Regions from separate parts of the Rhizobium sp. WYJ-E13 genome, predicted to be linked through region 1. Evidence: predicted binding sites of a transcription regulator. Region 1 holds the regulator's gene; each other region holds the start of a gene.
The links. The regulator PhoB, encoded in region 1, activates phosphate uptake and scavenging genes when phosphate is short. The targets are predictions, from matches to a motif close to TGTCATNNANCTGTCAT.
Positions count from the first base shown of each region.

Region 2: the regulator PhoB is predicted to act here: its motif matches at 1,833-1,849, upstream of ppk2 (polyphosphate kinase 2).
Region 3: the regulator PhoB is predicted to act here: its motif matches at 1,693-1,709, upstream of KQ933_RS11295 (DapH/DapD/GlmU-related protein).

Region 1 covers NZ_CP076853.1:149,798-153,962, reverse strand. Annotated here, with positions in the region: gene KQ933_RS00760 (aspartate aminotransferase family protein) at 1-352, opposite strand, end outside; gene KQ933_RS00755 (GcrA family cell cycle regulator) at 775-1,305, shown strand; gene KQ933_RS00750 (hypothetical protein) at 1,586-1,813, shown strand; gene phoB (phosphate regulon transcriptional regulator PhoB) at 2,037-2,720, opposite strand; gene phoU (phosphate signaling complex protein PhoU) at 2,852-3,565, opposite strand; gene pstB (phosphate ABC transporter ATP-binding protein PstB) at 3,610-4,165, opposite strand, start outside.
Region 2 covers NZ_CP076853.1:3,043,763-3,047,927, forward strand. Annotated here, with positions in the region: gene KQ933_RS15305 (ABC transporter permease) at 1-835, shown strand, start outside; gene ppk2 (polyphosphate kinase 2) at 872-1,780, opposite strand; gene KQ933_RS15315 (ABC transporter substrate-binding protein) at 2,112-3,287, shown strand; gene KQ933_RS15320 (branched-chain amino acid ABC transporter permease) at 3,342-4,165, shown strand, end outside.
Region 3 covers NZ_CP076853.1:2,231,278-2,235,442, forward strand. Annotated here, with positions in the region: gene KQ933_RS11285 (TCR/Tet family MFS transporter) at 1-478, shown strand, start outside; gene KQ933_RS11290 (VOC family protein) at 794-1,441, shown strand; gene KQ933_RS11295 (DapH/DapD/GlmU-related protein) at 1,748-2,380, shown strand; gene KQ933_RS11300 (GFA family protein) at 2,411-2,836, shown strand; gene copD (copper homeostasis membrane protein CopD) at 2,992-3,879, opposite strand; gene copC (copper homeostasis periplasmic binding protein CopC) at 3,879-4,165, opposite strand, start outside.

The DNA of each region.
Region 1 (4,165 bases):
GGCCCTTGGAGAACTGGTAGCGGCGCGCCGTCTTGATCGCGCATTCCAGAGCCTCAGCGCCGGAATTGGTGAAGAACACCTTGTCAGCGAAGGTGGCATCCGTCAGCCGCTTGGCAAGCTTCTCCTGGCCGGGGATCTCGTAGACGTTCGAAAGGTGCCAGACCTTGTCAGCCTGATCCTTGAGCGCGGCCACGACATGCGGGTTGCCATGCCCCACCGATGTGACGGCAACGCCCGCGCCGAAATCCAGATATCGCTCGCCGGTGTCGGTGATCAGCCAGACGCCTTCACCTCGCTCGAACCGCAATGGGGCACGAGAATAGGTGTCATAAAGCGGCGAGGCTTCAGCCATGGCGCGATCTCCTGATCAGGTTCCGGGCACCGGACTCCGGCTAAGAAAACCAGGTCCGAAAAATTAAAAATGCCGCCTTTCGGCGGCCCGGACCACTATTTACTTTTCGCACTGCAATGTCAACAAAACTGAGGATTTAGCGCATGCGTCAAGCCGGTAATCGGCTTTACAGGTCTATCAACAGCTAATGTTGCAGAAATGACTCTCTCGGGAAGCAAGTTGGGGAAAACTACGAATTCGGATTCATCGGATTCCTGCGACTCTTGTCACAGAGTCAGGCTCACACTAGGTTAAAGTTCAATTACTAGACTGCATGCGGCGGAACTAGTCACCAAAATTGATCGGGCGTTTCTTGCTTTGGAAGTTTCCGAGGCAACGGTGAGGGATTCTGCCATCACCAACGCGAAAGGTGGAGACAGGGCATGAACTGGACAGACGAGCGTGTCGAAAAGCTCAAGAAGCTTTGGTCGGAGGGGCTGAGCGCCAGCCAGATCGCAGCGCAACTTGGCGGCGTCAGTAGAAACGCTGTTATCGGCAAGGTTCACCGGCTCAGTCTTCCTGGCCGCGCCAAGGCCGGCGGCACGGCAACCGCTGCGCGTGCACCGAAGCGCAATACCTCGGCTCCCCGCGCCCCGAACTATGCGTCTCGCATCACCACCCGCACCGTTACCCGCCAGCAGGGCGCAACTGTCCTGAAGGAAGAGATCGAGATCGAAACTGTCGAGGAAATGGAATATGTACCGGCCAAAAACGTGGTCGTGCCTATCTCCCGTCGCCTCGGCCTGACGGAACTCACGGAACGCACCTGCAAATGGCCGGTCGGCGATCCGATGAAGGACGATTTCTACTTTTGCGGCTGCGACTCCCCGGATTCATCGCCCTATTGCAACTACCACCAGCGTCTCGCCTATCAGCCGATGAGCGAACGCCGCAAGGCTGTCCGGGTCGCCTGATCCACGCCTTGCCCAGAGATGCAGCATTCGTCGCCCCTCTTCGCTGACGCGCAGGGGGGCGAATTTTTTCCCATCGCTGAACTCCTGGCGTGGAACTGGTCGGTGGGGCAATAAGTGCTCAAAGCCTTCTGGCGGCCCTAAGCGGTCATTCCCGAACCCGACGATACAGGCCAGGAAACCGCCCCCTGCTGTTACATATCAGCCTTGCACAATAGGACGTATGCGTTTGCCTAAGATGGGATCATAAGGCGCGTAGCTGGTGCACATGAGAGTATCTGATATGGATTGGGTCCCTGTAGTCTTCGTTACGTTCAAGGTTCTCGCTTTGGGAACGGCCATGTTCTTCGCCATCAAGTGGCATTACGATCGAAGCGAGATGGGGGAGCGGCAAGCGGTACTGCGCACGGGCGGCATGATGGCCGCAGTCTTCGCGCTGGCGCTACTCGGCGTGGGGCTCCTCGCCTTTGTCCTTAGCAGCATGCTCGGTCTGGACCTGAGCTCCCCATGATCACATCAAGGGAGACAAGGGTGGCCGCACGAGCGAGCCGAAGCTAACGTCTCCTGATGGCGTATAGCAGCCCTCCCCATCATGGCTTCAGCCCTCGCGGTGCAAGAAACATGTCGGTCAAAGTGTGAGCGAGGCAACGCCTACTCCTAAAAACGCAGCCGGATAGACAAACGGGCCGCCCGGGAGAACCCGAGCGACCCGTCTGGACCTCCGATCACTCGGATCAGGCTTCCATGGAATATCCCGCGCCACGAACGGTGCGGATGACATCCTGCATGTTGGAAAAGTTCAGCGCCTTGCGCAGGCGGCCGACATGGACGTCGACCGTGCGCTCGTCCACATAGATATCATGGCCCCAGACGCCGTCCAGAAGCTGCGAGCGGGAGAAGACCCTGCCCGGCGACGACATCAGGAATTCGAGCAGGCGGAATTCGGTCGGGCCGAGGCGGACTTCACGGCTCTTGCGATGAACGCGATGGGTTTCGCGATCGAGCTCGATATCCCCGCACTTCAAAACGCTGGAAAGAACCTCCGGACGGGCACGACGCAGCATCGCCTTGACGCGGGCGACAAGTTCCGGCGTGGAGAAGGGCTTGACGACATAGTCGTCCGCGCCGGTCGAGAGGCCGCGAACGCGTTCGCTCTCTTCGCCGCGCGCCGTCAGCATGATGATCGGCAGACGCTCGGTCTCCGGCCGCATGCGCAGCCGGCGGCAGAGCTCGATGCCGGAAACGCCCGGCAGCATCCAGTCGAGGATGAGCAGGTCGGGCGTGCGCTCCTGAAGCCGGATTTCGGCCTCGTCGCCACGGAGGATCGTATCCACCTCGAAACCTTCCGCTTCGAGGTTGTAGCGGAGAAGCACGCTCAGCGCCTCTTCATCTTCAACAACTGCAACTCTTGGGATCATGCGTGTCAGTCTCCTAATGCATGATCCTTAAACCGGGGGTGATTTAAGCAGGGATCATGCAGGAACTCGGAATTGGCTGCACCCATGCGCGCCCCCGCATGGGACGCGCATATGCAATCGGCAGGTCCGGATTACTCCGTGACCGCACCGACGGTATTGGAGCTGTCGTCCTTCGGACGTTCGCCCTCCGGCTGGGCGCCGGTTGCCATGTAGTAGATCGTCTCGGCGATGTTGGTCGCATGGTCGCCGATGCGTTCGATGTTCTTGGCGCAGAAGAGAAGATGCGTGCAGCTCGTGATGTTGCGCGGATCTTCCATCATGTAGGTCAGAAGTTCGCGGAACAGCGAGGTGTACATCGCGTCGATCTCGTCGTCGCGCTCACGGATGGACTTGGCCTTGTCAGCCGAACGCGTCGTGTAGACGTCGAGCACTTCCTTGAGCTGGACGAGCGCCAGTTCGGAGAGATGCTCGAGACCGCGGGCAAGCTTGCGGGGAACGCCGGTGCTTTGCACGGCGATGACGCGCTTTGCGGTGTTCTTGCCGAGATCGCCGACGCGCTCGAGGTCGGCGGCGATGCGGATCGAACCCATGATCTCACGAAGGTCGGAGGCCATCGGCTGGCGACGGGCGATCGTAACGATCGCCTTGTCGTTGATTTCGCGTTCCGCGTGATCGAGGATCACGTCGTCGGAAATGACCTTCTGGGCGAGCGCCGTATCGCCGTTGACCAGCGCACGGACGGCCTCGCCGACCATCTGTTCGGCAAGACCACCCATCTCGGAAATGCGCCGGGACAGGAATTTCAGATCGTCGTCATAGGCGGAAAAAATATGTGTCGATGCCATGGGGCTTTGTCCTCGAAAATCGGGAAGGCTTCACATCGCCAAAATCAGCCGAACCGGCCCATGATATAGTCCTGGGTGCGCGGATCGTCCGGATTGGTGAACATCTTGTCGGTATCGTTTTCCTCAACCAGGTTGCCGAGGTGGAACATGGCCGTGCGCTGTGACACGCGGGCGGCCTGCTGCATGGAATGCGTCACGATGACGATGGTGTAGTTTTCACGCAGCTCGTGGATCAGCTCTTCGACCTTTGCAGTCGCGATCGGGTCCAGCGCCGAGCAGGGCTCGTCCATCAGGATGACTTCCGGGCTGACGGCAACGGCGCGCGCGATGCACAGGCGCTGCTGCTGACCGCCGGAAAGGCCGGTACCCGATTCATGCACGCGGTCCTTGACTTCGTTCCAGAGGCCGGCGCGCTGCAGGCTGGACTCGACGATCTGGTCGAGGTCTGCCTTGGACTTGGCGAGGCCGTGGATGCGCGGGCCGTAGGAGACGTTTTCGTAGATCGACTTCGGGAACGGGTTCGGCTTCTGGAACACCATGCCGACGCGGGCGCGCAGTTCGACGACGTCGATATCGGGATCGTAGATGTCATCGCCGTCG
Region 2 (4,165 bases), 1.5 Mb from region 1:
TGACCAGGGTCTTACTTCGAAGATCTGGCGTATCGCCGTCTGGGCGCTCGCCACCCTCTTCGTCCTCAATTTGCTTGCAGTCATCGCAGCCGTGATCGTCAATTCCTTCGCCACACGCTGGCTCGGCACATGGCTGCCACGCGGCTGGACGGATCGCTGGTACTTCAGCGCCTGGAAAGAGTTCCAGCTTTCCAGCGTCGTCATCGTCACCTTCGAGATGGCCTTCGTCGTCGTCCTCATCTCCGGCATTCTCGGCGTGATGACCGCCTATTCACTGGCGCGGCGCGACTTTCCGGGCAAGCGCGCCATCATCCTGCTCTTCCTGCTGCCGCTGCTGATTCCACCGCTGACCTATGGTATTCCGCTGGCCACAGTCCTTTACCAGCTGGGTCTCGGCGGCACGTTCTGGGGCGTAGTACTGATCAATCTCGTGCCGTCTTTCCCCTTCGTCGTGCTCGTCATGATCCCCTTCATCGAGCAGATCGATCCGCGCATCGAAGCGGCCGCCCGCGTCTTCGGTGCGGGCACCACCAGCCTCTTCATCCGTATCCTGCTGCCGCTCTTGCTGCCCGGCATGCTGGCAGCACTTCTACTCGTTCTGGTACGCACGCTGGCGATGTTCGAGCTGACCTTCCTCATCGCCGGACCGCAGACCCAGACGCTCGTCGTCTCTCTTTATTACGCGGTCTTCGCATCCGGCGTACGCGCCAGCCAGTCGATCGATGCGATGGCGGTGGTCTATATGGTGACGACGCTCTTCTGGCTCATCATCGCCCTGCAATTCGTCAATCCGACGCAGATCGTCGCCCGAGCCAAGCAGCAATCGGCGCATTGAGATGTTGCTGCCGGAGACCAGCAGCAACCTTTGCAATCAATAGACTTCGGGAACGTACATTTCCTGAGGAACGGCGCTGCGTTGATAATCGTCGTGGCGCACGCGCTCAGGAAGCACGATCTCCTGCTTCGGCACGTCCTCATAAGGGATCTGGCCCAGCAGATGCGCGATGCAGTTCAAGCGCGCTCGCTTCTTGTCCACCGCCTGGACGATCCACCACGGCGCTTCGTCGATATGCGTGCGGTCAAGCATCTCTTCCTTGGCCTTGGTATATTCCTCCCAGTGAACACGGCTCTGCAGGTCCATCGGCGAAAGCTTCCACTGTTTCAGCGGATCGTGGATACGCATGTTGAAGCGGAATTCCTGCTCCTCATCGGTGATCGAGAACCAATACTTGATGAGGATGATGCCGGAACGCACCAGCATGCGCTCGAATTCCGGCACCGAACGGAAGAACTCTTCCAGCTCATCCTTCGTGCAGAAGCCCATCACACGCTCGACACCGGCGCGATTGTACCAGCTGCGGTCGAAGAGCACCATTTCGCCCGCTGACGGCAGATGTGGAACATAGCGCTGGAAATACCACTGGTTCCGTTCGCGCTCGGTCGGTGCCGGAAGGGCGACCACGCGGCAGACACGCGGGTTGAGGCGCTGGGTCACGCGCTTGATCGCGCCGCCCTTGCCGGCGGAGTCGCGGCCTTCGAAAAGCACGACGACCTTGAGCTTCTTGTACTGGACCCAGTCCTGAAGACGAACGAGCTCATGCTGCAGGCGGAAGAGCTCGCGGAAATAGAGCTTGCGGTCGAGCGTCTGCTCGGCCGGGCCTGACATGCCTTCAGCAACCAGCTCGTCGAGCCGGTCCTCCTCCATCTGCATTTCCAGCTCCTCGTCGAAGCTGTCGGCGATTTCGTTCTTGATACGGTCGAGCTGAGTGTTTTCGATCATGGCACGCTCCCTATTCAATCCGCTCGATAAAGCACGTTCTCGCCATAGCTATATGACAGAGTTGCGACGATCGAAATTTTGCTTTGGCAAAACGCAAAATCAGGAGCGCGAACACCGTCGGCCGAAGCTTTCATGGCCGTTTTGCCAAGCCCAATTGGGGGGTCTGACTGATGGCGGCACCTTGTGCCATGTCGAGTTTTATGTATACATTGATGTTGCTGAGCAATTTCGCGACATCAGCTTTTTCCTCTGGAGGAGAGAGGGAAAACGTTCAGGTCGCGGGCATATCTCCCGGAGAGAGATATGGTGCGCAACAATGGGAGGAGTATACATGATTTCGTTTTCGAGAAGACTATTGATAGCCGGCGCGGCGCTCGCCACGCTTGCCGGCTTGCCTGCATTTGCACAGGAAACGGTCAAGATCGGCGTGATCCTGCCGATGACGGGTCCTTTCGCCTCAACCGGACGCCAGGTCGAGGCTGGCGCTCGCGCATACATGGCAATCAATGGCGACACGGTTGCAGGCAAGAAGATCGAACTTGTCCTGCGTGACGATGCCGGCACCGCCGATCAGACCCGTCGCATCGCCCAGGAACTCGTCGTCAATGATGGCGTCAAGATGCTCGTCGGCTTCGGCCTGACGCCACTTGCCATGGGTGTCGCCCCGGTTCTGAACCAAGCCAAGGTCCCGGCCATCATCACTTCGGCCACGACCTCAGCCATCATGAAACAGTCGCCCTATTTCGTGCGCACCTCGATGGCCGGCCCGCAATCCGCAGTTCCGGTCGCCACTTGGGCCGTCCAGAACAATATGAAGCGGGTCGTCACGCTGGTGACCGATTACGGTCCAGGCATCGACATCGAAAAGGGCTTTACCGACCAGTTCAAGAAGGAAGGCGGCACGGTCGTCGAAGCGCTCCGTGTTCCCTTGCAGAACCCGGATTTCGCCCCCTTCCTTCAGCGCGTGCGCGATGCCAAGCCTGATGCCCTCTTTGTCTTCGTCCCCTCGGGCGTCGGCGCAATCTTCATGAAGCAGTTCATCGATCGTGGCCTTGCCGATGCAGGCATCAAGCTGATCGCCACCGGCGACGTGACCGATGACGACCTCCTGAACGGCATGGGACCGGCTGCCAAGGGCGTGATTACCGGGCATTTCTATTCGACCGATCACGACAGCCCGGAAAACAAGGCCTTCGTCGCCGAAGTTCGCAAGACCAACAAGAACATGCGCCCGAACTTCATGTCGGTCGGCGGTTATGACGCCATGCATGTCGCCTATGCCGCACTCGAAAAGACAGGCGGCGATACGGACGGAACCAAGCTTATCGACGCCATGAAGGGCATGGAATTCGTCAGCCCGCGCGGCCCTGTTACCATCGATCCTGATACCCGCGACATCGTACAGGACATCTACATGCGCGAGGTCAAAGAGAAGAATGGCGAGCTCTACAATGTCGAGTTCGCGACTTACCCGAAGATCCACGATCCGAATACGGCTGCCAAGTAAGCCTGTGAAGCAGGCGGCGGAAGCGATTCCGCCGCCTGGATGCAGTGAGGTCTCATGCTGACAATCCTGTTCGACGGCATCGCCTACGGCATGCTTCTCTTTGTTCTCGCCTGCGGATTGTCGGTCACGCTGGGCCTGATGAATTTCGTCAATCTGGCGCATGGCGCCTTCGCCATGGCCGGCGGCTATATCACCGTCATCATGATGAACCGCTACGGCATTTCCTTCTATTGGTGCCTGCCGGCCGCCTTCATCCTTACGGCGTTTATCGGCGTGGTGCTCGAACGTCTGCTCTACCGTCGCCTCTATTCGGCGTCGCATCTCGATCAGGTGCTGTTTTCGATCGGCCTTGTCTTCATGTCGATTGCCGCGATTGACTATTTCATGGGCGGCCAGCAGCAGTTGATCAATCTGCCGCCCGAACTCAGCGGCCGCTTCGGCTTCATGGGTGTCGATATTGGCCGCTACCGGCTCTTCATCATTGTCATCTGCGCGGTGCTGACGGCAGCACTCCAACTGGCGCTCACCCGCACCCGCTTCGGCAGCCAGCTTCGCGCCGCCGTCGATGATGGACGTGTCGCGCGCGGCTTAGGCATCAATGTCTCCGTCATCTTCGCGCTGACCTTCGCTCTCGGTTCCGGCCTCGCCGGTCTCGGCGGCGCGCTCGGCACCGAACTGCTTGGCCTCGACCCGAACTTTCCGCTGAAATACCTCATCTATTTCATGATCGTCGTCACCGTTGGCGGTACCTCGTCCATCACCGGCCCCTTCATCGCAGCACTTCTGCTCGGTATCGCCGATGTCGCCGGCAAATATTACGTGCCGCAGCTCGGCGCCTTTATCATCTATGCCGTCATGATCCTTGTGCTGATCCTCCG
Region 3 (4,165 bases), 2.1 Mb from region 1:
CTGGAACGGTGTCTCAATCGGCCTGTCGCTCGGCGCCTTCGGCATCTGCCAGACGGTCTGCCAAGCCTTCCTGCCGGAGCCGGCAACCCGGTTGCTCGGGGAGCGCTGGTCGGTCATGACAGGCATCGCCTGCGCCTCGATCGCCCTGTCAGTCATGGCCTTAGCAAACCAGGGCTGGATGATCTTCGCCATCATGCCGGTCTTCACCCTGGTCGGCATCGGCAACCCAGCCTTCCAGGCGCTCGCCACAAGGCAGGTCGAACCCGACCGGCAGGGCGAGCTGCAAGGCGTGCTCGCCTCCACCGTCAGCCTCGCATCCATTATCGCCCCACTCGGGTTTTCATCGCTCTATTTCATGACGCGAGAGAATTGGCCGGGCGGTATCTGGCTGTCGGTGATCGCCCTCTATGCGATTGCGGTGCCGCTGGTGCTCATCAGCACGAGAACCGCTGGCACCTTACGGACACTACAGAATTGATCCGCGCGCGGCTGAGATGGGGTGGAAAGCGGACAGTCGGCTTGCCATTGGGTTCTCGGGAGCACTCGCCATTCGGCGTCGTAGAGGAAACTCTTCGGAGCTCGATTGGAAGCTTTGTGATAGGCGGTGGCAGATGCTCTTCCATAAGGAACGATTGTTCCAGAATATGTCGCCGGTTTAGTCGCGGAGCGCAACAAAGTCGTGGGTCTTGACCGTCTCACGCAAATTCTGCATTTTGAAGATAGCGCTACGTAGGGTGCACCGGCCTTTGAGCCGACTGGGCAACGCCCGCCTACAACTTCAAAGGTAGCGCTTATGCCGAATCTCGAAAACCTCAAGAAGCAAGCCAAGCAGTATTTGCGGTGGCATCGCGAGCGGTATTATCCAGTCGCGGCCCATATCCGCGCTGCTTTGCCACGATTTCAACACCTCGACGATAATCAGATATTGGAATCCAGTTTCAAGCTGAATGACGCGCAAGAACTTGTCGCGCGTCAATTGGGATTCGAGGGGTGGCTGGCGCTCAAGTCAGGAGCCCATGGCATGACCAATCAAAGCAAACAGACCGCATCCCACCCGGTTCTGAGTTCTGTCTCCGCGCAACTCTTCGTCTCCGACATCAAAGCGTCGTGTGAATTCTTCACCGACAAACTCGGCTTCGCGCTCGACTTTGTTTACGGCGACCCTCCATTCTACGGACAGGTTGTTCGTGACAACGCGCGCCTCGCTCTGAGGCTAGTTTGCGAGCCTGTGTTTGTCGGCGACATCCGACAACGCGAACATCTGCTCTCCGCCTCGATCACGGTCGACACCGCCAGTGAGATCAAGCGACTCTTTCTGGATTTCCAAGCTGCCGGAGTGGATTTTCACCAGACGCTCAAGAAGGAGCCGTGGGGTGCCCGAAATTTCATTGTTAGGGACCCGGACGAAAATCTCATACTGTTTGCTGGTCCGGCCGACTAAAGATATCTCAAATCTCTGAATACCGACCTAGATTGTCGCAGAATTCCCGAAATCTGCGACACGCTTTTCCGGTAGATCAATGTCAGGTCTTCGGCGGCTCGACTGAGCCGGCGAACGTCCGCAATAAAGGTCGATAGCTGACTTTCGTCAATACTTGGAAAGATGACCGCTTCGGGCGCGATAGCTGCCATCGCCGCCCAGCCTCGATCGGGCCCTCGCAAGAAACGCGCCACGATCCCTTGAGGTCTTGACGTCACACATCCTTCATCTTCCGCAGCTAGGCAGGCCGAAATCCGGAGACTGTCCATGGACTCGACCGCGCCAGCAAACCGCCCCAAAATCGCGGAGACCATCATCCACCCGACCGCCAGCATCAGGGATTCGAGCATCGGCACGTGCTGCGAAATCCTGGAAAATACCTCTCTGCACACGGTCGAACTCGGGGATTATTCCTATCTGGGGCAGCGCTGCATCGTCGGCGATGCAACGATTGGAAAGTTCTGCGCCATTGCTGCCGAGGTCAGGATCGGCGCGCCCAATCACCCGATGGACCGCCCCTCCATGCACCGCTTCACCTATTGCCCGGAATATTACTCCGCGGATGCCGTGCGCGACCATTCCTTCTTCGCCGAACGAAAGGCAGATCGCGCCGTCATCGGTCATGACGTCTGGATCGGTCACGGGGTCATCGTGCTCCCCGGCGTCAAGGTTGGAGACGGCGCCGTACTCGCGGCAGGCGCAGTCGTCACCAAGGACGTCGAACCCTATACTGTTGTCGGCGGCGTTCCCGCCAAATTCATTCGCGAGCGGTTCTCGCCGACAGTCGCCGAAAAACTTGCCGCCATCGCCTGGTGGGACTGGCCATTCGAGACGATCATGGCGCGGCTTGCCGATTTTCAGTCCAGCGACATCGAGACCTTCTGCAAGCGCTGGGCTTAGTACGTGTTTACCGAGGGAGACAGGCGGATCATGAGCGACGAAAGACAAGAGCATAATGCAGCCTGCCACTGCGGCAGCGTCAAATTCCGGGTGCGGTTGGCAGACGAATTCAATACGATCCGCCGCTGCAACTGCTCCTACTGCCGCATGCGCGGCGCCATCGCCGTCTCGGCCGAGCTCAAGGATATCGAATTCGTCGAGGGCGAAGACAATCTGACGCTCTATCAATTCAATACCGGCACAGCGAAGCATTATTTCTGCAAGACCTGCGGCATCTACACTCATCATCAGCGCCGCTCGAATCCGAGCCAGTTCGGCATCAATGTCGCCTGCATCGAGGGCGTCAGCCCCTTCGATTTTTCGGAAATCCGGGTCATGGACGGCATCTCCCACCCCTCCGATTCCGGCTCCGCGGCCAAAGTCGCCGGGATCCTTCGCTTCGAACCGACAAGATGAAATCACGCTCAAGCGTTCGGACTAAAATGGTATCCCGAACCAGGTCGCAAGCGCCACCATGCCGCGGACGACCGCCAAGCTCAAATAAGGCCCTGGCATTTGCCGAGCCTCAGTGGAAGCGAAACCACCAATTTGAGTACATTCCCTCGCGATTTCTACCCCGAGAACGGCTCCAGCGTCCCGAACCAGGCGACAAGCGCCACAACGCCGATGGCGATCAAGATCTCCGCAATCGTCCCGGCCGCCAGCGCCTTGGCGGCCGAGTGCGACCGGCCCATGCGCGGCACCAGCCCATAGCGGTTGAAGACCGCCATTAGCACCATGATCACGACAAGGCCGATCTTCAGCGCAAGCAGACGCTGATAAGGCACGCTCCAGTCGAGCGGCATCCCGCCTGTTATCAACAGGCTGTTGGAAAGCCCCGAGAGAATGACCAGCGCCACGGCGACATGCCCCGCGCTGGAAAATCGGATCAGCGCTTTCAGTGCATCAGTTCCCGCCCTGTGGTCGCGAAGTCGGCAAAGGACCAGCACAACCGGGGCCAGCGCGCCAATCCATGCGCCGCCCGAGAGCACATGCACCATGTCGTTTGCCCGGTGCAGCACCCGCAGCCGGCCGTCATTCATCGCCGCATGGCCGGTCAGCGCCAGGCCGCAGAGCAGCAAGGCGGAAACGACAGCGGTCGCCACCATCTGCCGGCGCGACGGCAGCCCTGTCACCGCCAGGAGAACAACGGCAAACATGGCCTGCCAAGCCCATGCAGTGCCGATGGAGGTTCCCGTCAGCACTGACATCATCGTGTCCGTATCCAGCCCATCCGCCCAGCCATTGCCGAGCATGGCGCTGCGCACCGGCAGCAGCGCCGTCGTGGAGATCACGGCCAGCGCCACGGCCGCAAAACGCGCCACCCTGAACTTCGCCCAGATGCAGCCGCTCAAACCCTTGGGCACGAGCAGCCACAGATAGGCCGCACTGCCCCAGAGAAACAGCGCTGCCCCGTCGAAGGCGAAACGGCAGAGGATGAAGGCCGTATCCGGTGTCATCAGGGATTGACGGTGAACGTGAAACTGCCCTTGGTCTTGTGCCCGTCGGTGGAAAGCACATGCCAGTCGACCGTATAGCTGCCGGGCGCGAGCTTGTCGGAGACCGGCACCATCAGCACCTTGTCGCCGTCCTCGAGCATGCCGTCGCCGAGCTTGATGTCCTTCTTGTCAGGGCCGGTCAGGGTGACGCCGCTGAACTTGAGGTTCAGCTCTTCGGTGAAGGTGAGATCGAGTTCGCTGGGCGACGCGACGGCCGCCTTGTCAGCCGGCTCGGAGCTTGTCAGAT